DNA from 3 places in the Synechococcus sp. R6-7 genome. Region 1 is predicted to be linked to each of the others. Evidence: riboswitches for the same ligand, from Rfam matches in the RefSeq annotation. Region 1 holds a riboswitch; each other region holds the start of a gene.
What was found. Region 1 has a riboswitch for cobalamin ahead of NW815_RS00315 (sirohydrochlorin chelatase). Riboswitches for the same ligand answer to the same signal wherever they lie in the genome.

Region 1 (13,335 bases):
GGCGGATCCCGTCAAGGATTACCAGGTTATTCAGCAGGAGCTGCGCGCCTACGGCCACGGGTTAATTGATAAGCCACAAATCCTGGTTTTGAACAAGATCGATGTTCTGGATCCCCAGCAGGTTGCCGAGCGCGCCCAGAGGCTGTCTGCTGCTGCCGGCACTTCGGTGGTGACCATTTCTGCGATTGCCAAGCAGGGGCTGGATGCCCTCTTGCAGCGGGTGTGGCAGTGCCTGGGTCGGGGATCCCAACAGTCTGCGGAGTTGGATCTTGTGGGGGCAAAATCCATCCAGTCCTAGGGCAGAAGAATCTTAGAATGGGAAAGCCCCTGCCTTCCCAGAACCCAGAGACGAGTGGCTATGTATATCTCGGCGGAGGATCTGCCACCGGATTTGCGTCAGATCATGTTGGCTGTTGAACAGGCGGCTCAGGCGAGGGCGGGAGCGTGTGTGGAGCTGCTGATGCTCCTGCGGCTGCTGGAGGAGTTGCACCGCGCGATCCTGGAAGGTGCCTTTCGGGAGTCTTTGCCCAACACCCGTCAAGCTCTGTATCGGGTGCTTCAGGATTTGGAAGAAGCGGGCGACTGGCCCTATCTGCCCCGTCTGCACATCCAAGCCCTGATGCAACAACTGAAGGACTGGCCCGAATCTCAGGGATCCCCGCCCGCGTCGGTGCCACCGACCCCCCGCCCTCTTGTGGAAAACCCCCTGGGGGGTAGCTGCTCCCAGTCTTGACCTCTTCCCATCTGCCCGATGGCCGAGTACTTTAAGCTGCATCCGCAACAGCCCCAGGCCCGTTCCATCCGGCGGATTGCGGCGGCTTTGCGGGAGGGGGCGGTGATGCTTTACCCCACCGATACAGTCTATGCCATTGGCTGCGATGTGACCCACAAACAAGCAGTGGAGCGGGTACGCCGTATCAAGCAGCTCTCCAACGACAAGCCTCTTACCTTTTTGTGCCCTTCTCTCTCACGCATTGCCCACTATGCCCAGGTAACCGATTCGGCCTATCGGCTGATGCGGCGGCTGATCCCGGGCCCGTTTACGTTTCTGTTGCCGGCCACCAAGCTGGTGCCCAAGTTGGTGATGGAGCCCAAACGGAAAACCACCGGCATCCGCGTGCCCGACTCGGCCATTTGTCAGGCTTTGCTGGAAGAGTTGGGCAATCCAATTGTCTCCACCTCTGCCAAGCTGGGGGGGGATCCCGTCGGATCCCTGGACTTAAGTTCTGGGCAAGCCTGGGAGTGGGAGAGCGACCCCTGGGATGAGGGTGGGATCTTTGCGGCTGAAGAGATGCGGCAGTTGGAAAAACAGGTGGATCTGGTGCTGGATGACGATGCCCCCCGTCGGGCCAAGGTCTCTACGGTAATTGACTTGACGGGATCCGAGCCGCTGGTGGTGCGGGCCGGGCTAGGGTATGAGCAGGTGGCAGATCTGAACCTGAAACTGGTGGGAGAAGACGGTTAAGGGCAGAGGGATCCCGCGTTCTCTAAAATAGGGTCAGTGCCTTCGGAGTGTGCCCATGTCTGAGGCCCTGGCTCAGCAAAAATCGGCTCTGCTGCACCTACTGGAGGCGACCGACCGGGGCCGGAAAGTTTCCCCTGACCAAAAAGCCCAGATTTTGTCTCAAATTGCCGCCCTAGAAGCGCTCAACCCCACCCCCAAACCAACATCTGCTCCTGAAGGGTTGGAGGGGAACTGGCTCACCCTCTTTACCACCAGCACAGCTCTGCTGCGGCTGGCCAATTTGCCCCTGTTCACCACCGGGGCGATCTACCAGTGTATTCGGGCCAAAGCTGGACGGGTCTTCAACGTGGCGGAGATCCAGGGATCCGGTTGGCTGGAGGCTTGGATGCCACGGGGAGTCTTGGCGGTATCAGCGCGCTTTTACCCCGAATCTGAGCGCCGGGTGAGGGTGATTTTCGAGCGATTGGTGTTCGGATCCCAAGCTTTGATGAGCTACGAGATCGAGAGTTTTCTCTATTTGCTCGAGCGGGCTCCGGAGCGGATCCCGGCTATTCAAATCGATATCCGCCGCCGCGAGCCAACGGGTTGGCTGGATATCACCTATTTGGATGAAGATTTGCGGATGGGCCGGGGCAGCGAGGGGAGTGTATTTGTCCTGAAACGGGTCGGCTAGTCGGAGGATCCAGAGGACTCCGTTTCCGCCCTTTCGTGAGATAGGTTTTGGGTTAGGGTGAAGCCTATTTCCTGGAGAACTTGCAAGGCGCGGTAGGACTCCCGCAAAGTTTGCAGCTCCTGTTGAGTTTGCTCCAGTTGCCGGGCCCATTCTGCCTGTTGGGAGCGCAACTCTCGATTTTCCAATTTTTTGCGCTGCAGGATGCGCTTGAGTTTTTGCTGCTGCTGCTGGAGTTGAGCCCGCTCTGCTTCTGCGTGTTGCAGTTGGGTCCTTTGGCGTTCCAATTCTATTTTCAGGGTGGTGACCTGGGATTGAAGTTGGCGGAGCTTTTGGCGCAGCGCTTGCTCTGGCGTGGGTTTGGTCGACTCGGAGCTTGGAGAAGGGGAAGATGTTTGTAGGTTTTGCAGATGCTGTTGTAACTGTTGGGCTTGGGCCTGCAGGACTCGAGACCGTTGCTGCTCGCTGCGCAGTTGGGCTTGGGCGCGTTCACAGGTCTGGATTTCGGCTTTCACCCGCTGCTTGATGCGGTCAAGGATCTTTTGATGGCGGAGCTGGGTTTGCCGGATCTCCTGAGCCACCTGCCAAGGGCGAGGATCCCCCTTAGGTTGTCGTGGCTCGCCGCCGTGGTCGGCAGGATCAAAGGGAGATAGGGTCGCCACCAGCGATTCTCGAAAGTCGCTCCAGGAAGCCGATTGCAGACCCATCTGAACCACCCGCCAGGCCCCATAGGAGGCCCCAGCGGCAGCCAGGATCCCAGGGATCCCGGCCAGGGAGAGGGAAACCTTGGGCAGGGTGGGCAGGATCTGATCCAGCAGCCCCACCACCAGGGCGAAAACAAAGATCCCGCTCCCCGCGGCAGCGGCACCTGAAACCCAAGAGGAGCGGGAGAGCATCATCGTTTTTTCGTCATCACAACCGCTAGAGCGGGAAAACCAGGTTCAAAAATGGCCTGTCTGCACTCAGTTTATCCCGCCAGCAGCCTCTGTTTCCCTCTTAGGGCACCTGCCATGCCCGTTGGTGGTAGCCCTCTAATTGGGCCCAGGGATCCCCAGCCGCTGCGTGGGTGTGGCCGTGCTGAGGGTGATGGTGAGAATGAGGGTGGTGATGGGATCCGTGCCCGTGATGGTGGTCATGAGGCTCGTGAGGGTGGTGATGGCTGGATCCAGCTCCAACCTCTGCGCTCACGGCCAGGCGAAACTTGCACAGGTGGCAGTTCATCGGGGTTTGGCCCTGCAGGGCTTCCTGCTCCAGTTGCTGCAGGCTGTGCAGCACCGTATCCACAAGGCCCAATTCCGGCAGCATCAGCCAGTCGATTTCCGGCTGTCGTTGTCGTTGTTGTTCCACTGCCGCCTCGATTTTTTTCACCAACACCCCCGTAAACAGAAAGTAGGGCAGCACGATCACCCGACGCGGCTGCCAGGACAAGGCCCGCTCCAATCCCACGGGCAGGCGGGGATGGGTAATGCCGATAAAGCAAGTTTCCACAGCGGCAAACCCGGATCCTTCCCAAAGCAACCGGGCCAGTTTACAGGCTTCGGCATTGGCCTCGGGATCGCTGGAGCCGCGACCCACAAATAGGAGCACGGTTTCTGCCTCTGGGATCCGCCGCGGTTGGGCAGCTATCAGAGCAGCCAATCGGTCTCGCAGCAGTTGCAGGATCTCGATGCGGATCCCCAACGGCCCACCGTAATGAATGCGCAACTGGGGATAGAGGGCCTGCAGGCGATCCAATTCCATCGTCACATCGAACTTGTTGTGGCGGGCCCCAAACAACAGCAGCGGCAGGACCACAATCTCTTGCCACCCTTGGGCAATACACTGCTGGATCCCTTGGGCGATACTCGGCTCCGTCAGCTCCAGAAAACAAGGGATCACCGGTCGATGGGGGGTGAGAGCTTGGTAAGCCTGGGCTAGCTCCAGAAAGGCTTGCTGCCCTTGGGGGTCGCGGGATCCGTGGCCGATAAGCAATAGGGGCAATGAAGGAGAAGCAAGCTGCCCAACCGAAAGGGGAGGGGAAACACTGAGGGTATTCAACACAAAAAACTCCGTTCCTTGTGAATCGCAAGGGGTACAGGACAACGGCAGGTGGGTGTTCTGGCTGAGGGAGGGATCCCATCACAGTTGCGTCACAGTGGCGGACTTGCACCGCGCTTTCCCCAATCTGCCTGAGCTTTTTAGGCTAGCTTGCCGCTTGTCGTTCACCAAGCCCCCTGGGGGGGATGTCCTTGTCTGCCAGAAGATAGCCCTGAGGCATGAGCGGTACGGCAGACTCATGCTCAAAGGGCAGCAAAACTGTTGCCGCGCTAATCCCCCTTGCCCCTGGGAGAGGGCCTAACGCCGGCCCGCTGGTCTGGGGGGCTGAAAGTGTCGCAGGCGCAGGGCATTGGCGACCACCGAAACGGAACTCAGGGCCATGGCTGCCCCCGCCAGCATAGGGTTGAGCAACCAGCCTGTAAAGGGATAGAGCGCCCCAGCGGCAATCGGGATCCCCAGCGTATTGTAGATAAAGGCGAAGAAGAGGTTCTGGCGGATGTTGTTGAGGGTGGCCCGGCTGAGTTGAATGGCTGTGGCGACTCCGCGCAGATCCCCCGACATGAGGGTAATATCGCTGGCGGCCATCGCCACATCCGTACCTGTACCAATGGCGATCCCCACATCAGCTTCTGCCAGAGCCGGAGCATCGTTAATGCCATCTCCCACCATCGCCACCCGCCGTCGCGGTTGTCTTAGGCTGCGTATGTAAGCTGCCTTCTGATCCGGACGGACTTGGGCAATTACCCGCTGAATGCCTGCCTGCCGAGCAACCGCTTGGGCCGTGGTGGGGTTATCCCCGGTTAGCAGGATCACCTCTAGACCCATCTGTTGCAGCTGTTGCACTGCCTCAGGAGAGGTGGGTTTGAGCGGATCGGCAATGGCCAACAGCCCCACCAGGCTCTGGGATTGGGCTACGCCGATCACCGTTTTGCCCTGGCTTTCCCAATTCTGAACCCGCTCTAACCAAGAGGGATCCCAGGGGATCCCCATCTCCTGTAGCCAGCTCAGCCGACCGATGCGGATCCACTGGTCTTCCACCCAGGCTTCTGCCCCACTGCCTATCCTTGCCTGAAAATGCTGGGCAGGAGGGATGGCAATTTTTTCGGCTTCGGCTTTCTGCACTACCGCCTGGGCCAAAGGATGTTCCGAGTGCCGCTCCACCGCCGCTGCCAGGCGCAACACCGCCAGGGGAGAGGAGCCGTGGGCCCAAATATCGGTGACAGTGGGACGACCTTCAGTCAGGGTGCCGGTTTTGTCCAAGACCACCGTGCGCAAGTGGTGGGCCAATTCCAGGCTGTCGGCACTTTTCACCAGGATCCCCAATTCTGCCCCTCGTCCCGTGGCCACCAGGATCGAGGTGGGGGTTGCCAACCCCAGCGCACAAGGGCAGGCGATGATCAGCACCCCAATCGTGTTCACCAAGGCCAGTGTCGGGTTATCGGCCAGCACCCACCAGAGCACGAAAGTTAGAACTGCCACCCCGATCACTGCCGGCACAAACCAGGCAGTCACCCGATCCGCCACCTGTTGAATTGGGGCTTTGGATCCCTGGGCTTCCTGCACCAGGCGCACGATCTGGGCCAGAACCGTGTCTTTGCCCACCCGCCGCGCCTCCATCACAAAGCTGCCCGTCTGATTCAGCGTTGCCCCAATCACCTCATCCCCCGCCGACTTGAGTACAGGCAGGCTCTCGCCGGTCACCATGGACTCGTCGAGGCTGGAGGATCCCTCTAGGATTACCCCATCCACCGGCACCTTCTCTCCGGGGCGCACTCGGATCCGATCCCCCACCTGCACTTCCCGAATCGGAATATCCTGCTCCACCCCATGGCGAATTACCCTTGCCGTTTTCGGTTGCAGCCCGATCAGCTTGCGAATGGCTTCGGAGGTTTGCCCCTTAGCCCGTTGCTCCATCCACTTGCCCACCAGAATCAGGGTGGTGACCACCGCCGACACCTCATAATAGACATCCGGGTGCAGTCCTTGCCGGTGAAAATAGTCGGGGAAAACCGTTGGGAAAATGGAATAGAAGAAAGCCGCGCTCGTCCCTAAGGCCACCAGCGTGTTCATATCCGCCGAGCGCCGTTGCCAAGCAGCCCAGGCTCCCCGGTAAAAATGCCTGCCCACCCAAAACTGCACCGGAGCCGTCAGCAGCAACTGCAACCCAGGATTGTGCAGCCACATGGGAAAGCCCGGGATGTCCATCCCCAGCATCATCGGCAGGGATCCGATCACCAGCACCGTGCTGATGCCCACCCCTATCGCCACCTTGAGCTTCAGTTCCCGTTCTGCGGCCCGTTGGGTGATCCGCTCTGGGTCTGTCGGATCGTCCAGTTGCCAATCCTCTTGGATGAGGCGCGCCCGATACCCCACCCGCTCCACCGCCCGAATCAACGCCTGCGGATCCACCAGCCTGGGATCCCCTTTGACGGTGGCCTGCTCACTGGCAAAATTCACGGATCCGGAGGATACTCCCTGCACCTGAGCGAGGGCCTGTTCGATGCTGCGGGCGCAGGAGGCACAGCTCATCCCTTGCAGGGCCAACTGCCAAGTGCCCTCAGGAGAAGGCGCAGAGGCCGATAGTGCACCCGATGACCCTTTATGGGCAGACATGGCAACACCTTGTTGATGAAACGACAGCTACTCTCCACCCTGGGCAGGGCGAAGGCAGCCATCTGTACAGAAATTCAAAACAGACGCCCGACCGTTCCCGGCCCAAAATTGACTAGGCCGGGGGATATCCCACCTGGGTGAGGGCCTGCCGCAAATCGCTCACAGACCGCTCAGAAGTAATCCGCACCTGTTTGGTTTTGGGATCCCCTTCCACCTGCGCCTGGGGATCCAGTTGCCGCACCGCTTGCGCAATGGTGTCCACGCAAGCCCCACAGGCCAGCTTGGGCACCGTCAAAACAACCTGCATCTTGGAAACCCCCCCCAATGCCACTGAAAGGATGCTAAACCTTACAGTGGGCTGGAAGGTCAAGAGGGAGGCTGAGGCTCGTCCATATTCCAGCGGTAGTCCACCTGATAGCCCCGCTGTCGCCACTCTTCCTCCAGTTGCACCTGTTGGGTGAGGGCTTTGCGCAGGGAGTTGATCAGCTCTTGCGTGCGGCCTCGGTTGCCAAAATCCTGTTCCTCTACTGCCGGAAAGGTTTGCCGCTCCAACACCCGCAGCAGAAATTCGTAGTGGATGTGAGCCGGCACAGGAATACGTTTCATCGGTCTGAGCAATCCTTAGAGATCCATTGTTCTTAACAGAGATCCATATGATGGAGGGTTCTCATTCACTGAGATGACAACAGGTGGCGCACAGCTTGGCCGGGATCCGGCTGGGTCACCAGCGCTTCCCCCACGAGCACAGAGCGCACCCCCCAGGCCCGCAACTGCTGCAAATCGGCAGGGGTATGGATGCCGGACTCGCTGACAATGGGCAGCTCGCCGAGGAGATCCGAGTGGGCGGCCAACAGGTCGCGCGTTGTGTTCAAGTCCACCGCAAAGGTTCTCAGATCGCGATTGTTGATGCCAATGAGCACCTGCCCCCTGGAGTCTTGCAGTTGGGGCAAACGCAACACCCGCTGCAACTCTTGGGAAGTGTGCACCTCCAGCAGAGCTGCCATGCCCAATTGCCGAACCAGCTTGAGAAAATAGCCCAAGTCCGCATCCGAGAGAATGGCGGCAATCAGCAGCACCGCATCTGCCCCCAGGCTGCGGGCCCAGAGGATTTGGTAGGGGTAGAGGATGAACTCCTTGCAGAGGATGGGGATCCCTGCCGCTTGACGGATCTGCCGCAGATACTCGCCACTGCCCTGAAAGAACCGCTCATCCGTCAGCACCGAGAGACAACTGGCCCCACCGGCCTCATAGCTCTGGGCAATGGCTACCGGGTCAAAGGGATCCCGGAGGATGCCGCGGCTGGGGGAGGCTTTTTTGACCTCGGCAATCAAGGAAACAGGGTGAGGAGACTGGGTAAGAGCCGCCACAAAATCCCGCACCGGCGGGGCTTGATCCAGTTGCCGTTGCAATTGCTTCAGGGGAAGCTGCTCCCGTTGGCGCTCCACCTCCTGTTCTTTGTGCCAGACGATCGCTTCCAAAATGTGGCGCGGTTTGGCTTCCGGCGCTGTTGTCTGGTACACCTGAGAGGCTACGACCACCGGCGGGGCAGGAGAACGCCGACGAACAGAAAGCGGCTCACCTTGCAGCTCCATACAACCCCCGAACACAACTCTACACCACACCCTAGACTACTTTAGTGCTCCGCCACCGGTTTGAATAGCTACCCCAGGCATCCCCAAAACTCATCTGGCGAAGGTGTTTTTTTTACCCTATGGTTGAGTCTAGAAAGGTGGTGTAGTCTTTATGCGCCTCGGCGAGCCATGTTCTGGCGGCCGTCCATTTTTCCCCGGCCAGGGGCAGTGGCTCGGTGGGGTCAAGGCTGGTGCTGTCCATGCTGTTTTAGAGGAGTTCAGGCGTGCTGTACCTAGCAGAGCTATCCAAGCCGATTGGATTTGCCAAGTCGTCTCTGCAATTGCTGGCCAAGCAGCAGCAGGACAATACCTGGGTGGCCGTGAACGAAGAATCCATTACCTTGGAAGGCCGCATCGCCCAGGAGGCTGGGCGCTTCAAGGATGGGTCATTGGTGCTGGCGGAAATCTCCGGCAACCGTCAGGTCGCCCGCATCAGCGAAGCCGCTCGCCAACTGGTGACCTATCTGCAAAACTTCAGCCAACTTCAGCTCAGAGCCCGCAGCCAGGAAGAGGAGATCGAGGTTTGGAAACAGTCCCTCACCTTTCAGGCGCATGAGCTTACCCGCCGCGAGATGGAGCTAGCAGCCCAGGAAGAAGAGGTGCAGCGGCTGTATGAGCAATACAAGAGTGTGGAGGAAGATCGCAAACTTCTGGACAGCCTCAAAGAGGAACTGGCAGCCCAGCAAGCTTACTTAGCTGAACAACAGCGCCTGATCGGAGAGCAGCGGGAAGCTCTGAATCGGCAGCGGCAAGAGTTGGAAGCCCAGTTGCAAGAAGCTCGCTCCAGCCGCTTGGGGGAGGCAGAAGCAGCGCAGCTACAGGCTTTGGTGCAGCAGCTCCAGGAGACTCTACATCCGGCTGGGGATCCCTTGGCGCTTCTGCAAAGCTTGAAAAGCCATATTCAGCAGCAGCAGGAGCACTTGAATCAACAGATTGCCCAACTGGAAGCAGAACGTCAGCAGGCCCAGGCCCGGCAAGACGAGCTGGATCGAGACTACCGCGCTTGGCAAGAACGCCACACCGCTTGGTGGGGATCCCGACAATCCCTGGAGCAAAGCCAAGCAGAGTGGCAAACTCGACGGGGATCCCTGCGAGCCCATCAAGAGCACCTGCAGAGGATTCTCCAGCAGCTGCAATCTCAAGAGAGCCTATACCAGAAAGCCTCTCGTCTGGTGCAGGAGTACGACTTTATCGTCGATGGCAGCAGCAACGGCAGGGCTGGGGAGCCGGCGATCTCGGTCGAGGAGCTGGCGGCTTTGGTCAGCCAACTGCGCCGAGATTACGAGCAGCGGGCGGCCCAGGTCAGCCAGCAGCGGGCCGAACTGGAGCAAAACCGGCAAACCCTGCGGGAGCTGCAAGAGCGGCTGGCCAGCGCCTCTCCAGAGGAGCGGTTTGACATCGAGATGGATATCGACTATGCCCAGTCTGCCTGCAGTGCTTTGGAAGAAGCCCTGCTGCCTCAGGAAAAAAACCTGCAGCGAGAGTATGAAGAGTTGACCCGCCAGGAAGCCCGCCTTAGACAGCTGCAAAATCAAGCTGCTGCCCCGGTTCAGGTCGATATTGGGCCGCTCCTGGAACAGATCGGCAGCCAGAAGCAGGATCTTCTCCAAGAAAAAGGTCGTCTGCAAACCCTCATTCAACAACTGGAATCGTCCTTGCCTTCTCAGCAGGAGCAGCTCGCCCGCCAACGGCAGGAATTGGAGCAGCAGTGGCAACACCTGGAGCAAGAGGAGGGATCCCTGCGGGCGCGCGCCCAGGCCATGGCAGAAACCTGGGGTCGCCTCAATCACCTGCAGGCCACCCTCTATCCAGAGCGGGATCGGTGGGCAGCGTTGGCAGGAGAATTGGCGCAGTTGGAGACGGAGCTGAGCCAACACCAAGCCAGAAACTCCACCGCACGCGACCACGTCCAGCAGGTACACTCTCTCTTGGCTACCCTCGCGCAGGCGTGAGGGAGTTCACGTTTCCTGTGGGGGGTGGGGAGAACCGGCGCAAGCGGAACTACGGCCTTAATTGAGGAAAACAAATCTGGTAAAATTCGCTAGCACCCTGCAGCCACTGGGGCTCCCAATTCTTGGGCGAGGGGACTGCAGAGGTTAGTGCGTTTTGCCCCGCTTCCTGCTTGCAGTTGCCAAGGATATTCCAGTGTGAGGTCAGCTTGTGCGAATTGCGGTCGATGCGATGGGGGGTGACTACGCTCCCGAAGAGATCATCAAGGGCGCCCTGCTGGCCCATCGGCAGCTCCGGGTCGGGATTGCACTAGTCGGTCGTCCAGATTCCCTCAAGCCCTTTTTGCCTCAGCCCTTGCCTGCTGGGATCACCATTGTGCCTGCCGAAGAGGATGTGGGCATGGCGGAAGAGCCGCTGATGGTGCGCAAAAAGCCCAAAGCCTCCATCAACATCTCGATGCAACAGGTGCGCTCCAACCAAGCGGATGCCGTGGTGGCCGCCGGGAATACCGGAGCAGCGATGGCTGCGGCCTACCTTCATTTGGGCCGGCTGGCAGGGATCGATCGCCCGGCCATTGGCGCTCTTTTGCCCACTTTGAAAGGCAAGCCGGTGCTGCTGCTGGATGTGGGGGCCAATGTGGATTGCCGGCCCCGCTTTTTGGAGCAGTTTGCCCGCATGGGATCCCTCTACTGCCAGTGCGTACTGGGGGTCGAGCGTCCGCGGGTGGGCCTGCTCAACATCGGCGAGGAGCCCAACAAGGGCAATGATTTGGCTCTGGCCACCCACCAGCGTCTGGCCCAATTGCCAGGGATCCATTTCGCCGGCAATGCCGAGGGGCGGGATGTGCTGACCGGGGAGTTTGATGTGGTGGTGTGTGACGGCTTTGTGGGCAATGCCCTCCTCAAGTTTGCCGAAAGTGTTGGCCAGGTGATCACCCAGGTGCTGCGGGAGGAGCTGCCCCGCGGCTGGCGCGGCAAGTTGGGCTGCTGGCTGCTCCGGCCCAACCTCAAGCAGGTAAAGCGGCGCATGGACTACGTGGAGTATGGCGGTGCTTTGCTGCTCGGCGTCAACGGCATCTGCGTGATTACCCACGGCAGCTCCAAGGCGCCGATGGTCTACCACGCCATTCGCCTGGCCAAAGAGGCGGCAGAACAGAAAATCCTACAGCGGCTGCAGGCGGAAATGGTTGACCCTCGCGAACCTGAATCCAACCCCAGGCGGCGCACCCGGCCCCTTCAGGTCTACTCTGGCTCTGGCCCGGAAGTGTTGCCGTTGGGATCCCTGGAAAGGACTTCCTCCCGCTGTCCCGAACCCGTGGAAGATGCCCAGCCATAGCCTCCCGACCGTGCGGCTGGTGGGGGCAGGGGCTGCCCTGCCGGATCCCTGCCTGAGCAACGACGATCTCGGCCAGATCGTCGAAACTTCCGACGAATGGATCTGGCCCCGCACCGGCATTCGTCAGCGGCGCATTCTGCCCCCTGAGCTGAGCTTGGTGGATTTGGCGGTCCAGGCAGCCAAGGCCGCTTTGGCTCAGGCCGGGATCTTGCCTCAAGACCTGGATTTGATCCTGCTGGCCACTTCCACCGGTGTCGATCGGTTTGGCTCGGCCCCTCAGGTGCAGGCAGCTCTGGGAGCAACGCGGGCGGTGGCTTTTGATCTGACGGCAGCCTGCACGGGCTTTGTCTTTGCAGTGGCCACGGCAGCACAGTTTTTGCAAACCGGGCTGTATCGGCGGGCCTTGGTGGTGGCGGCGGATGTGCTCTCCCGCACGGTGGACTGGGCGGATCGCACCACCTGTGTCTTGTTTGGAGATGGGGCCGGGGCAGTGGTTCTGGAGGCGGGGGAAACCGGCGGGATCCTCAGCATTGAGCTGCGCAGCGATGGCAGTGGCAGCGAGCTACTCAGCTTGTCCATGGCTACAGAGGCCAAGCCCCTGGTGGGATCCCTGCAGGTGGGGCAGTATCGCTGCTGCCCCATCACCATGAATGGCCGCGAGGTGTACAAGTTTGCCGTCCAGGCGGTGCCGGAGATCATCGAGAAGGCTCTCTTTCGGGCTGGGATCCCGGCGGAAGCAGTACAGGGATATTTTATTCATCAGGCCAACCAGCGCATTCTCGATGCGGTAGCCAAGCGCCTGCAGCTGGATCCGCAGCGGGTGGCCAGCGTCCTAGAGTATTACGGCAACACCTCGGGCGCTTCGGTGCCAATTGCCTTGGCCACTTGGATCGAGCAAGGACGCTTTGGCGCCGGCGATCTGGGGGTAATGGCGGGCTTTGGCGCCGGCCTTACCTGGGGGGCGATTGTGTTTCGTTGGGGGAAATGAATTGATGACTGTTGCCTGGATCTATCCCGGCCAGGGATCCCAAGCGGTAGGCATGGGAAGGGACTTGCGGAACTGGCAGGGAGCAGGCCAGAAGTTGGCTTTGGCCCGCCAGATGCTGGGATGGGATCCCTTAGCTCTGTCGGAAGACCAGATCCACCAGACCGGCTACACACAACCGGCTTTGTTCACCGTATCGGCCCTGTTGACAGACTATCTCTACGCCCAGGGTCAGGCTCCTGCCTGCACTGCTGGCCACAGTCTGGGCGAATACAGCGCCCTCTACGCTGCCGGCGTGTTTGACTTCGAAACCGGCCTACGGCTGGTGGCGCTGCGGGGCCAACTGATGGAAGCCGCAGGGGATCCCCCGGGCAGCATGGCGGCAGTGATGGGGTTTGACCGCGACAAGCTGGAGCACCTGTGCCAGATGATCCCCGACGTCACCCTTGCCAACGACAACAGCCCGGATCAGGTGGTGATCAGCGGCTCAGTGGAGGGGGTGCAAGCCGTCTGTGAGCAGTTGCAGGCCAAGCGCACCGTTCCCCTCAAGGTAAGTGGCGCCTTTCACTCGCCCTTTATGAAGGCTGCTGCCGAGGAGTTTGCCCACACCTTGCGCGCTGTTGACTTTCAGCCGCCGCGAGTGCCCGTC
Region 2 (5,573 bases), on a different contig from region 1:
GGATAGTTGTGCCAGGTGTAGCCAAAGATTTGGTTGGCCAGCCAAATCATCAAAGCACTAATGATTGCCCTTTGGCGGGTTAAAGTTGTGCCTGCAACAATACCAACAGTTACAAAAGGAAGGGTACATGTATAAGCAATATTGCTGAGACAGCCGACGGTGGTAAACAAGCTGGGCCAGAACCAGCCTCGGGCCAAATCTTGAGCAGCTTGTATCCAAAGTGGGGCTGAGATCAAGCGGCAAGATCTGGGGATAGGTTGAGCACTCGATTGCAGGCCAATCATGCTTTAATCTCCTGGAAAAAGGTGGTCTTTCAGAGGACAGCTATTAAGCAAATGCTCAAAAACAATTTGCCGAGCTACTTGGGGAGTAACCCGCTTGTACCAGGTGCAATCTCCGGAGTAAAAAACCACCGGCCCCTGTTGGCAAACTTCCAAGCAGCCTGAGGTGATAACCTGTACGTCCAGGTTGGCTTCTCGAAGGGCGGATTCCAGAGCTTCTACAACCGGTTGGTAGTTGCGGGAAGGATAACAACGGCTGGAACGACAGACGGCAAGGTAGGGACGTTTAAGAGGGTTATCCTCATAGGGGATCCGCTCTTTCCCCTGCACATAGATGGCGCGGATGCGCTCGTAAAGAGAAAGCTTTTGGTAATCTGCTTTGCCTTCCGGCAGGTAGTCTTCCTCTGGCCCCAAAAAGGGGCTGGGCAGAAAAATCTGCAGCAAAGGTTCTTCTGCTCCATTCCAGAATTGGATCCCCCACATGCGGGGCTGACCTTGGGGATTGAGGCGCCGGTAGAGAGCAGCACAGCTAACCAATCTTTTGCGGCGCAGCTCGGGTGGGGTCTTGCGATGGGGGCCGCCTTGGTGCTCCTCCAGGCACAAATGCAGGTGCCAAGTTTCGGTGGCAACGGTTAGATAGCCATCGTAGAGCACGCACAAAGCTGGAGGTTTCTTGAAAGCCAGCTCCAGCACCCCGCCTTCCGCCACATGGCCCACCTGGATCTCGGCCCAGTGCTCTTGAAACAGCTCGTAGAGCAACGGCCCCAAGCAGTCAATATGGGCAGGGATCCCTTCATAAAGGGTTGTCCAACCCGTCAGAGAAACTTCCTGCCAAGCTTGATGGAGGGGGGTTATCCAGGGGGTAAAAGTGGCCATGAGAAAGCTCCTCAGTGCAGTGGTGGAATACGAGCAATCACCCCTTTTTTGAGAGGGCGCTCGGCCCAGGGTAGGATCCCATCTGGCTTGGTGAGGTAGAGCTCTGCTGTCTGCAGAATGAGATCCACATCTTTTGGATCGAGATCTCCAAAAACATAGGTCATCTTTTGAGGTGCTGCCAACGCAACGACACAAGCATGGCTGCAGCCGCTCATACAGGCAACCGGCTTCAGGGTCAGTTGAGGATTGAGGGTTTGAGATTGCAGGGCAGACAGCAGCATTTCTCCCTTGCTAATCCCTTCTTTTTGGCCGTTAACCCACCGAGATCCGCAAGTGACACAAACCCAAAGACAATGGCTGCTGGGTTGCTGGGCAGCGCTGCCAGCTTGGATGGGCAACTGGGAAGTTGATCGAGACATGGTGCTCCTTGATATAGTCATAGGTTTCTGTCCAAGCAAAGGGTGTGAGAAGAGGCAAAGACGATCTCAATGTCTTGGCCAAGGATTCAGCAGTGAGTTAGACAGCTAAAAGTCAGCCTCAAGTCGCTCTAAAATTGGCCCCTTAAATTAAGCCGAACGGTGCGACCCACTCCGGGGTAGCCGGGGAAAACCTCATATTGCTCATCCAGCAGGTTATCGACTCCCACCTCGAGAGCGAGATTTTCTGCAACCGGGATCCCTCCCCGCAGAGCTAAGGTGGTGTAGCCGGGCAGAGATTGGGTATTGGCGTTGTTGGTAAAGAAAGTGCCAATGTGATGCAGGAAAACTGAGGCATACCGATCCTCTGCATCGCGGTAGCTCAGGCCCAGGTTTAGGCTGTCTGCTCCCACAAAGGCTAACTGTTTGCCAACCGCTTTGGGATCCAGCGCCGAGCGGATGATGGGATCGTTTAGGGTGTAGTTGGCAAAAAGAGTCCAGTTTTCCCCCAATCGCAAATCCAGGGCTGCTTCCAAGCCCGTGTATTCCACGAGCTCAATGTTTTCGTAGGTTCCCCTGCGCGGGCCAGTGCTGACAAAGGTAATGCCATCGCGGATGCGGTTATGGGCAAAGGTCAAGCGCAGTAGGCCAAAATCTCCCAAAGCCTGATCCAGGCCAATGTCAAAACTCTCTCCCCGCTCCGGGCGCAAATTGGGGTTCCCATCTACCTCAAAAAAGCCCCGCAAACGAAAGAATAAGTTTGAGATCAAGGGGGTGCGAAAGCTGCCGGCATAATTGGCCCTCAGGGTGGTGCCTTCTGCCAAAACCCAGCGGATCCCTGCGGCAGGAGAGGTGGCCGAACCGTTGACCAGATTGCTCGAATCTTGGCGAACACCTAAGTTGAGATAAAAGTTGGGCTGTGGCTTGTAATCCAGGCGGGCAAAGAGGGCCCCTTGGTTCACGGTATTGTCGTAGTTGACATTGGTGGATCCCCTGGCAAAGGAGAAGGTGGTGTTGCGAGCTGAAATGGATCGGTAATCCGCTCCTAGAGTAAGCTCCAGGTTTTCAGCAGCCTTCCAGGTGTATTGCAGTTGGGATCCCCACCCCGTTCGCAGGATCTCATCCCGGGATCCCTGGCTTTGTGGGGCGCTGAAGCGATAGTTGAGGTCGTCAAAAAATACCCTAGCTTGCAGGGATCCCCTCTCTTGATCCCACAGCCAACTGAGATCTAACAGCAGGTCGTTGGTGTTTTGCACTGCATCGGGGGAGGGAAACTCGGTGCTGCCAGGCACCTGAAACGCTTTATTGAGATAAAGGGCATTTCCGGTTAGGACCTGGCCTTCTGCCAGTTGCCAGGTGAGTTTGGCTTGTAGGTTGTGGTACTCCACTGCCGAGTTCTCCCGCCTGCCTGCTTTGCCCAAACGCCTAATTTCAAAGGGAAAGTCGTTGTTGCTCTGCAGACGGCGATAGCTGACCACCCAGCCCAGATCCTGCGCTTGGCCGCGGTTTTGGATCCCTTGCTCGTTGAGGCCGTAGCTGCCGATAGCCGCTTCCAGCACGGTCTCGGATCCCGGCTTTGGCTCCAGGGTTACGATGTTGATGACCCCGCCAACGGCATCGGAGCCGTATAAGGTGGAGCCCCCACCTGGAGAGATCTCAATACGCTCGACCACATCTGTAGTGATCTGAGACAGATCGAACCCGCCAAAAAAGCCCAGGTCGTTAATGGGGCGGCCATCCAAGAGCACCAACACCTGGGCCGTTCGTCCTCCCCGCATAAACTGGGAGCTAAGGGCTCCCAACTGGGTTCCCGCCGTGCCGTCGCTGAGGATCCCGGGCAGGTAGCGCAGGGCCTCCTGAACGGTTCTTGCCCCTTGCTCTCGAATTTGCTGGCGGGTAACGACGTAAACCGGGCGGGAAGAATCCCGCAGCAAGCCGGGGCGACGAAAAGGCGTGGTGACGGGTTGATTTAAAATCTCGGCGCTAACGCCGGTTTCCAAAACCTCTTGAGCTGAGGGCGGGGAAGCTGCCGGCTGCGCCCACGCTGGGATCCCCAAAACAAAGCCCCCCAGCGCCAGGCTGAGACCTAGAATGGGATTCATTTTCCTAAAGCTCCTGATTCCGTGCGACGCGGAAGAAATGCGAGCCAAAACCGCAGGCGGGCATCCTGACTGAGGGCATGGGTCTAGCCCAAGCCCATCACAGTTGCGGCACAGCGCCGGATTTGCACCGGACTTTCCCCTTTACATGCCCTGGCTGATCCCCAGGACAACCTGTCGGTACAGCTTTCTCTGCGATTGCTCCGAAAAAGCCGTGCTAGGCATCATACATCCCCTGCTCTGGAGTTCCTATCCTGCCAGGGGGGATGTCATCCCCAGGGGTGAACGGGATCCCAACGGCAATCCCAGGGCTTCGGATGGGCCACATCCCATTTAGGCCAGATTTCTTCACTGCTTTGTAAGCAGTTGAAGGATAGCCCGCTGCTACTCCAGATCGCGAGGCCCAGGGATCCCTTGACTTTTGAAGAATTTGAAGAATAGGGAGGATAGAGATACGCTGAGATCTTGCAAAATCTACAGCCTTTGGGAGAGTAAGAGGGGAGCAGTGGCTTGGCTGCTGTCCACGGGATTCATTGGACTAGTACCCAACCGGGTAGAAAAGAGGAGCTTTTTCGATTTCAGGCGGGGCTGTCGTCTGGTGGGCTGGATCCGGTTCAACATGGCTGGGAGAGGCAATTGGCACCTCAATCATCCGATCCGGTACCAGCGGCACCATTTCGGAGCGGTCGGCAATTTCCCGCAGAGAATTGGCGATGGATTCCTGAGTCAGCAGAAACTGTCGTTCGTTGCGTTGCATCTGCTGCCACACCTGGTAACGCTGGCTCCACCGGCTTTGGGTATGCACAGTCCAACTGTAAAGGCTCAACACTGAAACGCCGGAGAGGATAGCCATCCCTGTGGAGATCTGCTTCCACCAAGCTAGGTGTTCTGCCCAAGCCGAATGTTGGCTGCGAGGATGGGCTGATTTCAACTTCAAATCCAAAGGCTGGGTGCGGCTGGCTTGAACTGTACCGGAGAGGGGTCGGCTCAGAGCAGAAGGCTGTCTGTGGCGACGAGGGCTCTTGGGACGATCAAGACCTGCGTTCAAAGGCTGGCTAACCATAGGGCTTAACCTCACACACACCAAGGGATCCGACGGTGCAGGACTGCCGGTTCCGCTTCACCCTAGTTCCCCGCATCCCCCAATAGCAACCCCCTTCTCCCGATTCCTGGTCTCGGCGGGCTAGCCGTCCGCTTCACAGTAGCCGATCTCTTGAGAGCGGGAGAACCAACCTAAACCTACATCTGACTGCTGCGGGCAGCCACTCGCAGTTTGGCAGAGCGGGCCCGTGGATTGCGTTGCCGTTCCAGTTCGGAAGGGGACAAGGGCTTGGGGGTGAGCACCTGCCAACGGGGATCCCTGCGGAAGGCCCATTTCACCAAGCGATCTTCAAGGCTATGGAAGCTGATCACGGCCAACCTGCCGCCGGGTTTCAACCAAGTGGGGGCTTGGGCCAGTAAGGTTTCTAAAGCCTCCAGTTCTCGGTTCACGGCAATGCGCAACGCCTGAAAGACGCGGGTGGCCGGGTGGATGCGGCCTCGCCGAGCTGCCGGAGGTACTGCCTGCCAAACCACCTGGGCCAACTGAGTGGTTGTGGCGAGGGGACGAGCCTGCTCGATGTGATGGGCGATGCGGCGGGCAAATCGCTCTTCGCCGTAACGGGTGAAAATCTCGATCAACTCTTCGACCGGGCGATGATTAACCCAATCGGCAGCGGTTTCCTGAGCGGCACTGGGATCCATGCGCATGTCCAGCGGCCCCTCCCCGCGAAAGCTAAATCCCCGCTCAGGGCAGTCCAGTTGCGGAGAACTCACCCCCAAGTCGGCCACGATGCCATCGAAGGGGATCCCCTGCCCCTGCTCATCCCGAAAGCCGTGCTGCTGCAGATCGAAATCGGCAA
Region 3 (7,336 bases), on a different contig from region 1:
AAACGCCGTTGCCCACCTGGTGACGATACCCAGCCTGGGCAATTTGCAGCAGGGTTTTGTTGTTGCTGCGGCTGTTTTCAATGGAAAGCACGTCGGCATCCAGCCGCTCAATGTGCTCGATGATGTCCCCAAACTCTGAGTAGCACATGTGGGTGTGAATCTGGGTTTCCGGCTTGGCCCCGCCGGTAGCTAGGCGAAAGGCATCCACTGCCCAGCTGAGGTATTCTGGCCAGCGTTCTTTTTTCAGAGGTAGCCCCTCCCGCAGTGCCGGCTCATCCACTTGCACCATCACCGCTCCAGCCGCTTCCAGATCTGCCACTTCGGCTCTCAAGGCCAGGGCAATCTGCAAAGCCTGCTCCCGCCGGGGAATATCAACACGGGGAAAGGACCAGTTGAGCATAGTCACTGGCCCCGTGAGCATGCCTTTCACCGGCTTTTGGGTGTGGGACTGGGCTACTTGGAATTCCCGCACTGTCATGGGTTGGGGGCGAACCACGTCGCCGTAGAGAATGGGAGGGCGCACGCAGCGGCTGCCGTAACTCTGCACCCAGCCGTGTTCAGTGAAGGCAAAGCCTTCCAGCTTCTGGGCAAAGTACTCCACCATGTCGGTGCGCTCAAATTCCCCATGCACCAACACATCCAGGCCAATCTCTTCTTGAATGCGGATGCACTTGGCAATCTCAGCGTCAATGGCTGCTTCGTACTCCGCCTGCGAAACCTCCCCTCTTTTGTACTTAGCTCGCCACTGCCGCACCTCTGGAGTTTGGGGGAAGGAGCCAATGGTGGTGGTGGGCAAAGGTGGTAGCTGAACCTGCCGACTTAGGCGCTGCTCGTAGGGCAGGAATCGCTCGAAGTCCTGGAGCTTGAGGTTGGCCAAAGCCTGGCGCACTTGGGGGTTGGGGGGGCTAAACTGCGCAAAGCTCTGCCATTGCTGCTGGATTTCCGCCTGCTGGGCAGCAGTGTCTTCGCCGTTGAGGGCTCGCGCCAGGAGAGCTACTTCGGCCAGCTTCTGTTCGGCAAAGCTGAGGACATTTCTGAGGGGTTCCGGCAACTGGGCTTCCAGAGCAGCGTCGTGGGGCACAAATTGCAACGAAGCGGAAGGCTGCACCCGTAGGTTGGGAGCTACCCCCTGCAGCTCCCGCAGGCTGGCCAAGACGGTCTCAGGCTGAACCTTCCAGACATTCCGAGCGTCCACTACGCCAGCACCTAGGATCTGGTCAGCCGGAAAGCCATAGGTTCTTACCAGATCCAGGGTGTGGCCACGGGTAAAGTCAAGGCTAATGCCGGCCACCGGCAGTTGCACCACCCAGGGGTAAGTCTCCCCCAGGTCATCGAAGTAGGTGACCAAGTGGACAGGGATCCCGGCGGTTGCCAACTGGCGGTAGCTCATTTCCACAGCTTCCCGCAGGCCACTTCCCTGGCTGGTAACCAAAATGGGATCGTGAATCTGGACTTCTGGGATCCCCAGCTGTTTTAACTCCTGGAGGAGATCCCGGTACAGAGGAAGGAGCTTTTCCAAGTCCGCCCGCAGATCCCCAGATCGCTGGCTAAGGCAGAGCAAAGTCACTGGACTGAGGACAACGGGGCTGGTGCGCTCCCCTAGGATCCCTTGGGCCCGCCGAACTCTTTCCAAAAAATCCCCAAAGTTAGGACTGGGATCGGCTTCCGGCTCAATTTCGGGTACCAAGTAGTGGTAGTTGGTGTCAAACCACTTGGTCATTTCCAAAGCCGGCAGGCCCTCCCGCCCCCGCGCCATGGCAAAGTAGCGGTCTAAACCCGACAGACCTCGGAACCGAGAGGGGATCAGCCCCAGCCAGGTGGCCCAGTCCAGTACATGGTCGTAGAGAGTCTGATCCCCTACCGCAATGTGATCAATCCCAGCTTGTAGCTGAGTCTGCCAGGCTTGAGTCTCCAAATCCCAAAAGGTAGCCAGCAGAGCCTCTGACCCTAGGGCACCACTCCAAAAGCCTTCCAAAGCTTTTTTGAGCTCGCGGCGCTTGCCCATGCGGGCATACCCCAATGTCATGGTTTGTGCAGTCATGTTGTGTGCCATCCCAAATACTGAGTTTTCTAATTTTCCTGCGTTCAATTCGCCCTCAACTGGGATCCCGCCCGCCAAGGAAGAAACCGGCTGTTCCTCTCTTGCCTCTGGAACCCCAACAAAACACTGCCTTTTGCGCAAAAAAGATACTCAACGCAGCCAGCGATCGCAGTGGCTACTTGCCAGCCTACCAATTGAAGTCAGGAAGCCTGACATCTCACTCTTTCCTTGGCGTAGGCGGGCTGTAGATCTTGATAGATCTTGGTGCAACAGCACCCAAAATTTACTCTCTCCCGGCCAACTGGCTCAGAGTCTTGCTTGGGTTCTTGGACTTATTTCTACTGCTGAGGAGTACCGAAAGCTTGTGGGAGCAACGCCGGGAAAATGCTCAGGATAACGAAAGCAGAAACGAGCTAAAGCCAAGACAGTTACCATCTGTACCTCGCAGATGTTGTGAAGTTTAGAAAAACCATCGGCGGGCATTCTGACTGACACGGTTTTGGGGGACAAGATCTGGATCGGCAGCGAATGACTCTAGAGATTTGCTGCAGGACTTCTCCTAAACCGGATCACAGCTGCGGGACAGCGGCAGATTCTCACTGCTCTTTCCCCGTTTCCTCTGGCGGCTGATCCCCGTCAGAACCGATAGCTGAGCTACATCGTATCACGGAGTTCAGAGACGGGAGTAGAGTGCTTCAATCATCACCAAGCCAGCAGCCTTTGGAGCTACCAGACCTCACCTTTCACCCAGCGGTCTTGCAGGAAGTCATCGGAATCCTCTAAGCATCCTCCCCCCCTGCATTGCTCTCAAGATAAGGCAGTGATAGCTTAGCTGCCATAAGTCTTGTCCAGGAGGCAAGGGGGTTTGCTCCTTTTTGCTGAAAAAGCGACAGATCGGGGTTTCTATGGCATCAAGCTTAAAAGTAACTGTGTGGTCTGTGGGCCTCTTCTTGCTGAGCCAGATGTGGGCTGGATGCGCTCAGAATGCTGAGCGGACAGCTTTCGATCCAAAGCTAGCAGGATCCAGCGATCAAATCGTGCTGGCCATTGGAGGGGAAAGCGAAGAAGGATTTGATCCCACCCTGGGCTGGGGACGTTACGGTTCGCCTTTGTTCCAAAGCACTCTGCTGCGGCGGGACGAGAACCTTGAGATTGTAAACGACCTGGCGACTGGCTACACTGTCAGCCAAGATGGCCTAACCTGGACGGTAACCCTACGAAAGGATGCAGTCTTCTCCGATGGAAAACCTGTCACAGCAGCGGACGTGGCTTACACCTTTAACCAAGCAGCTCGGAGTGGTGGTCTGGTCGACCTAACCGCCCTAAAGGAAGCAGTAGCTATCGACACTCATACGGTGGAGCTGCGGCTGCAAAAACCCCAAAGTACTTTTGTCAACCGCCTCATCACCTTGGGTATCGTGCCTCAACATGCCCACGGGCCTGATTATGCTCGCAAACCCATTGGCTCTGGCCCCTACCGACTGGTGCAGTGGGATGAGGGGCAACAACTGATTGTGGAGGCAAATCCCTTATATTACGGCCAGACTCCTGGCATTCGGCGGCTGGTTTTCCTTTTCCTGGAGGAGGATGCAGCCTTTGCAGCAGCCCGAGCCGGACAGGTACACGTGGTTAGCGTGCCTCAGTCTTTGGCTAAGCAAACTGTTGAGGGCATGAAGCTTCACGCCATTCCCAGTGTGGATAACCGAGGGCTGATGTTCCCCTTTCCCCCTAAAACCGGTGCAACAACCCCAAAGGGATACCCCATCGGCAACGATGTGACTTCTAACTTGGCGATTCGCAAGGCGGTCAACTTCGCCATTGACCGACAGGCGCTGGTGGATGGAGTCCTAGAAGGCTACGGATCCCCTGCCTATGGCCCAGTCAGCGGTTTGCCCTGGGAAGAGCCGACCGCCAAGATTGAGGACAACAATCCAGACCTGGCCCGTCAGATTCTAGCTGAGGGAGGCTGGAGCGATAAAGATGGGGATGGGGCAGTGGAAAAAAACGGGCTGCGGGCTGAGTTCACCGTGCTCTACCCGGCCAACGACAGTATTCGCCAAGCCCTGGCCCTAGCTGTTGCAGAAATGCTGCGGCCTGTGGGCATCCGAGTCAATGTCGAGGGCAAAAGTTGGGATGACATCACTCCGCTCATGCACAGCAACGTGGTGCTGTTTGGCTGGGGCAGCCATGACCCAACTGAGATGTACAACCTCTACCACAGCAAAGCGGCCCAGGGGGGATTTTTCAATGCCGGCTACTATGCCAACCCGTTTGTGGATCGAATGCTGGATCTGGCTATGGAGGCCCCCTCTGAAGCTGAAGCTATCCCCTTCTGGCGGGCAGCCCAGTGGGATGGAAAGCAAGGCTTTACTGCCAAAGGAGATGCAGCCTGGGCTTGGTTGGTGAACCTGGATCATACCTACTTTGTCCACGAGTGCTTGGATATAGGCCAGCCGCAGGTACAGCCTCATGGCCATGGTTGGCCAATCACAGCCAACATCACCCGTTGGAAATGGACGTGCAACTGAGGTCAGTTCTGCTGTTTCTGGCTTATAAGCTGACTCGGCTGGGGTTGCTGCTGGCGGCTGTGGCAGTCCTGACGTTTGCCCTGCTCAGCTTCTCCCCTGTTGATCCCGTACAAGCCTATGTAGGGGCCGACATGCTGCAGATCAGCCCAGCCCAACGAGACCTGATTGCCCAGCGTTGGGGGCTGGATCAGCCCATGCTGCTTCGCTTTGGGAACTGGCTTGGGCAGATGGTTCAAGGCAACTGGGGCACCTCAATGGTGTTCGATCAGCCAGTGGTGCAGGTCATTCAACAGCGGTTTGAGCTATCGCTGCCCTTACTGGCAATTGCCTGGCTGCTTTCCGGTTTCCTGGGAGTGGGGTTGGGGGTTTTGGCCGCAGCGTTTCAGGGCGCTTGGGTTGACCGCGGTATTCGTCTTTACGCCTACACCCTCGCCTCTTCTCCCCCTTTCTGGGTGGCGCTGCTACTCTTGATCGCGTTTTCGGTAGAGCTGGGTCTAACACCTATCTGTTGCGCCGCGCCACCTGGCGCGTTGGCGGAGGAGGTGACTTTTTGGCAGCGCTTACACCACTTGCTCTTGCCTGCTTTCACCCTAACTGTCATCGGCGTTGCCAACATCACCTTGCACACTCGTCAGAAGCTCATTGACGTGTTGCACAGCAACTATGTGCTGTTTGCTCGTGCCCAGGGGGAAAGCCTGGCTGGGATCCTGTGGTACCACGGCTTGCGGAATATCTTGCTGCCTGCGCTGACGCTGCAATTTGCCTCCTTTGGGGAACTGTTTGGTGGCTCAGTGTTAGTGGAACAGGTGTTTGCTTATCCAGGACTGGGACAAGCAACGGTACAGGCAGCTTTGCGCGGTGATGTGCCTCTGTTGGTGGGCATTGTGTTTTTCAGCGCCTTGTTTGTCTATGCCGGCAATACCCTAGCTGACCTGTCCTACCAGATTGTCGATCCACGCATTCGCCTTGGCGGGAGGATAGGATGATCCCTTTTGCATCGCCTCGTGTTGCTGCTGCTGATGCCGATGGGGGGATGAAATTCTCAGAGTCCTCTGTCAAAGGAGAGCGCAGGCGGCAGACTCTGTGGGCAATTGGACTGTGTGCTTTTTTTTTGGTGTCTATCCTCTGCAGCGCTGGGCTTATCGGCGATACCGGACTGAGCCCGAACCTAACTCAGCGGAATCAGCCTCCTTCCCTGGCCCATCCCTTCGGCACCGACTGGCTGGGGCGGGATATGCTGGCCCGATCCTTGCACGGGATGTCCCTTAGTCTGTGGGTAGGCATGCTGGCTGCCGCCGTCAGCGTGGTGATCGCCGCTGTTTTGGGTTTGGTGGGTGGCACGGTGGGAGGCTGGGTGGATGCCTCGATCTGCTGGATGATTGACCTATGTTTCAGCCTGCCTCACCTGGTGGTGCAGATCCTTATAGCTTTTGCTGTCGGCGGCGGAGTTCGGGGAGTCATTGTTGCCGTTGCCCTCACCCACTGGCCCAGCCTAGCGCGCCTGGTGCGGGCCGAGGTGTTACAGGTCAGCAGTTCTGACTATGTCCAGAGTTCTTACCGACTGGGCCGCTCTTCCCTCTGGGTTGCCCGCTACCATATGATGCCTCACATTTTGCCCCAGCTCCTAGTGGGACTTATTCTGCTGTTTCCCCACGCCATTTTGCACGAAGCAGCCCTCTCATTCATTGGGGTAGGTATTTCGCCGCACCTACCGGCCATCGGCATTATTCTGGCCGAATCCATGCGCCACCTCTCCACCGGCTACTGGTGGCTGGGGGTTATGCCTGGACTGCTGCTGCTGCTGTCGGTCAAGGCTTTTGACTGGCTGGGAGAAAACCTGCAGGCCCTTCTCAATCCGCGTACGGCTCAGGAGTAGGGAAATGTTGGTGGTCTCCGGCCTAAACATTAGGTTCAGCCGATACGAGCGGGGGCTGCGCCGCCGCTACCTTCAGGTGATTACAGATCTGGATCTGGAGGTTAAGGCAGGGGAGGTGGTGGCAGTGGTGGGGGCCAGCGGATCGGGCAAAAGTTTGCTGGCCCATGCCCTCTTGGGTCTTTTGCCAGAGAACGCTACCCTGCGCGGTACTCTCCTATTTCAGGGGCAGCCCTTGACCCCTGAGCGGTGTAGGCAACTGCGCGGCAAGGCCATTGCTCTCATCCCCCAGTCTGTGGACTACCTGGATCCCCTCATGCAAGTAGGATCCCAGGTACAGCGGGTAGCTCGGCTCAGCGGTGCCTCCCAAGGCGAGGCCCGTAGAGCAGTGAGCCGCATCTTTGCCCGCTATAGCTTGCCGCCGGGAACAGAGGGCCTCTACCCTTTCCAGCTCTCCGGAGGCATGGCACGGCGGGTGCTGGTATCGACGGCGGCAGTTAGCAGAGCCAAGCTGGTGATAGCCGACGAGCCCACGCCAGGCTTGGACGCGGAGGTGGTGGCTGAGACCCTTGCCCATCTGCGGGAGCTGGCCCAGGAGGGCCGAGGCGTTATGTTGATTACACACGATATTCAGGCGGCGTTGTCGGTGGCAGATCGAGTGGCAGTCTTCTATGCGGGCACTACAGTCGAGTTGGCCTCGGCTCAGGATTTCGAAAGGGGAAACTTGCGCCACCCCTACACTCAAGCTCTGTGGCGATCCCTGCCCCAAAATGAGTTTGCTCCCCTGCCGGGCAACCAGCCTGACCCTGAGGCACTGCCTGCGGGTTGTTTGTTTGGGGATCGCTGCCCCTGGGCAAGTGAAATCTGTCGAGCTGAGCATCCGCCTCTGCGGGC

Region 2: it holds a riboswitch for cobalamin, as region 1 does, so the genes downstream of both, NW815_RS02125 (TonB-dependent receptor plug domain-containing protein) here and NW815_RS00315 (sirohydrochlorin chelatase) in region 1, are expected to answer to the same signal.
Region 3: it holds a riboswitch for cobalamin, as region 1 does, so the genes downstream of both, metE (5-methyltetrahydropteroyltriglutamate--homocysteine S-methyltransferase) here and NW815_RS00315 (sirohydrochlorin chelatase) in region 1, are expected to answer to the same signal.

The regions. Positions count from the first base shown of each region.
Region 1 is NZ_JANSHS010000011.1:2,003-15,337, forward strand. Features, by position in the region: gene obgE (GTPase ObgE) at 1-298, shown strand, start outside; gene NW815_RS00295 (hypothetical protein) at 359-733, shown strand; gene NW815_RS00300 (L-threonylcarbamoyladenylate synthase) at 752-1,465, shown strand; gene NW815_RS00305 (PAP/fibrillin family protein) at 1,521-2,138, shown strand; gene NW815_RS00310 (hypothetical protein) at 2,135-3,034, opposite strand; gene NW815_RS00315 (sirohydrochlorin chelatase) at 3,132-4,172, opposite strand; cobalamin riboswitch at 4,205-4,341, opposite strand; gene NW815_RS00320 (heavy metal translocating P-type ATPase) at 4,470-6,785, opposite strand; gene NW815_RS00325 (heavy-metal-associated domain-containing protein) at 6,898-7,092, opposite strand; gene NW815_RS00330 (DUF5340 domain-containing protein) at 7,152-7,391, opposite strand; gene trpC (indole-3-glycerol phosphate synthase TrpC) at 7,457-8,377, opposite strand; gene hmpF (pilus motility taxis protein HmpF) at 8,641-10,368, shown strand; gene plsX (phosphate acyltransferase PlsX) at 10,598-11,701, shown strand; gene NW815_RS00350 (beta-ketoacyl-ACP synthase III) at 11,688-12,689, shown strand; gene fabD (ACP S-malonyltransferase) at 12,694-13,335, shown strand, end outside.
Region 2 is NZ_JANSHS010000054.1:535-6,107, forward strand. Features, by position in the region: gene NW815_RS02110 (hypothetical protein) at 1-50, opposite strand, end outside; gene NW815_RS02115 ((2Fe-2S) ferredoxin domain-containing protein) at 288-1,157, opposite strand; gene NW815_RS02120 (DUF1636 domain-containing protein) at 1,169-1,576, opposite strand; gene NW815_RS02125 (TonB-dependent receptor plug domain-containing protein) at 1,705-3,675, opposite strand; cobalamin riboswitch at 3,713-3,865, opposite strand; gene NW815_RS02130 (hypothetical protein) at 4,211-4,735, opposite strand; partial or broken gene rsmH (16S rRNA (cytosine(1402)-N(4))-methyltransferase RsmH) at 4,912-5,573, opposite strand, start outside.
Region 3 is NZ_JANSHS010000135.1:429-7,764, forward strand. Features, by position in the region: gene metE (5-methyltetrahydropteroyltriglutamate--homocysteine S-methyltransferase) at 1-2,041, opposite strand, end outside; cobalamin riboswitch at 2,498-2,703, opposite strand; gene NW815_RS04695 (ABC transporter substrate-binding protein) at 3,079-4,569, shown strand; gene NW815_RS04700 (ABC transporter permease) at 4,554-5,555, shown strand; gene NW815_RS04705 (ABC transporter permease) at 5,552-6,445, shown strand; gene NW815_RS04710 (ABC transporter ATP-binding protein) at 6,450-7,336, shown strand, end outside.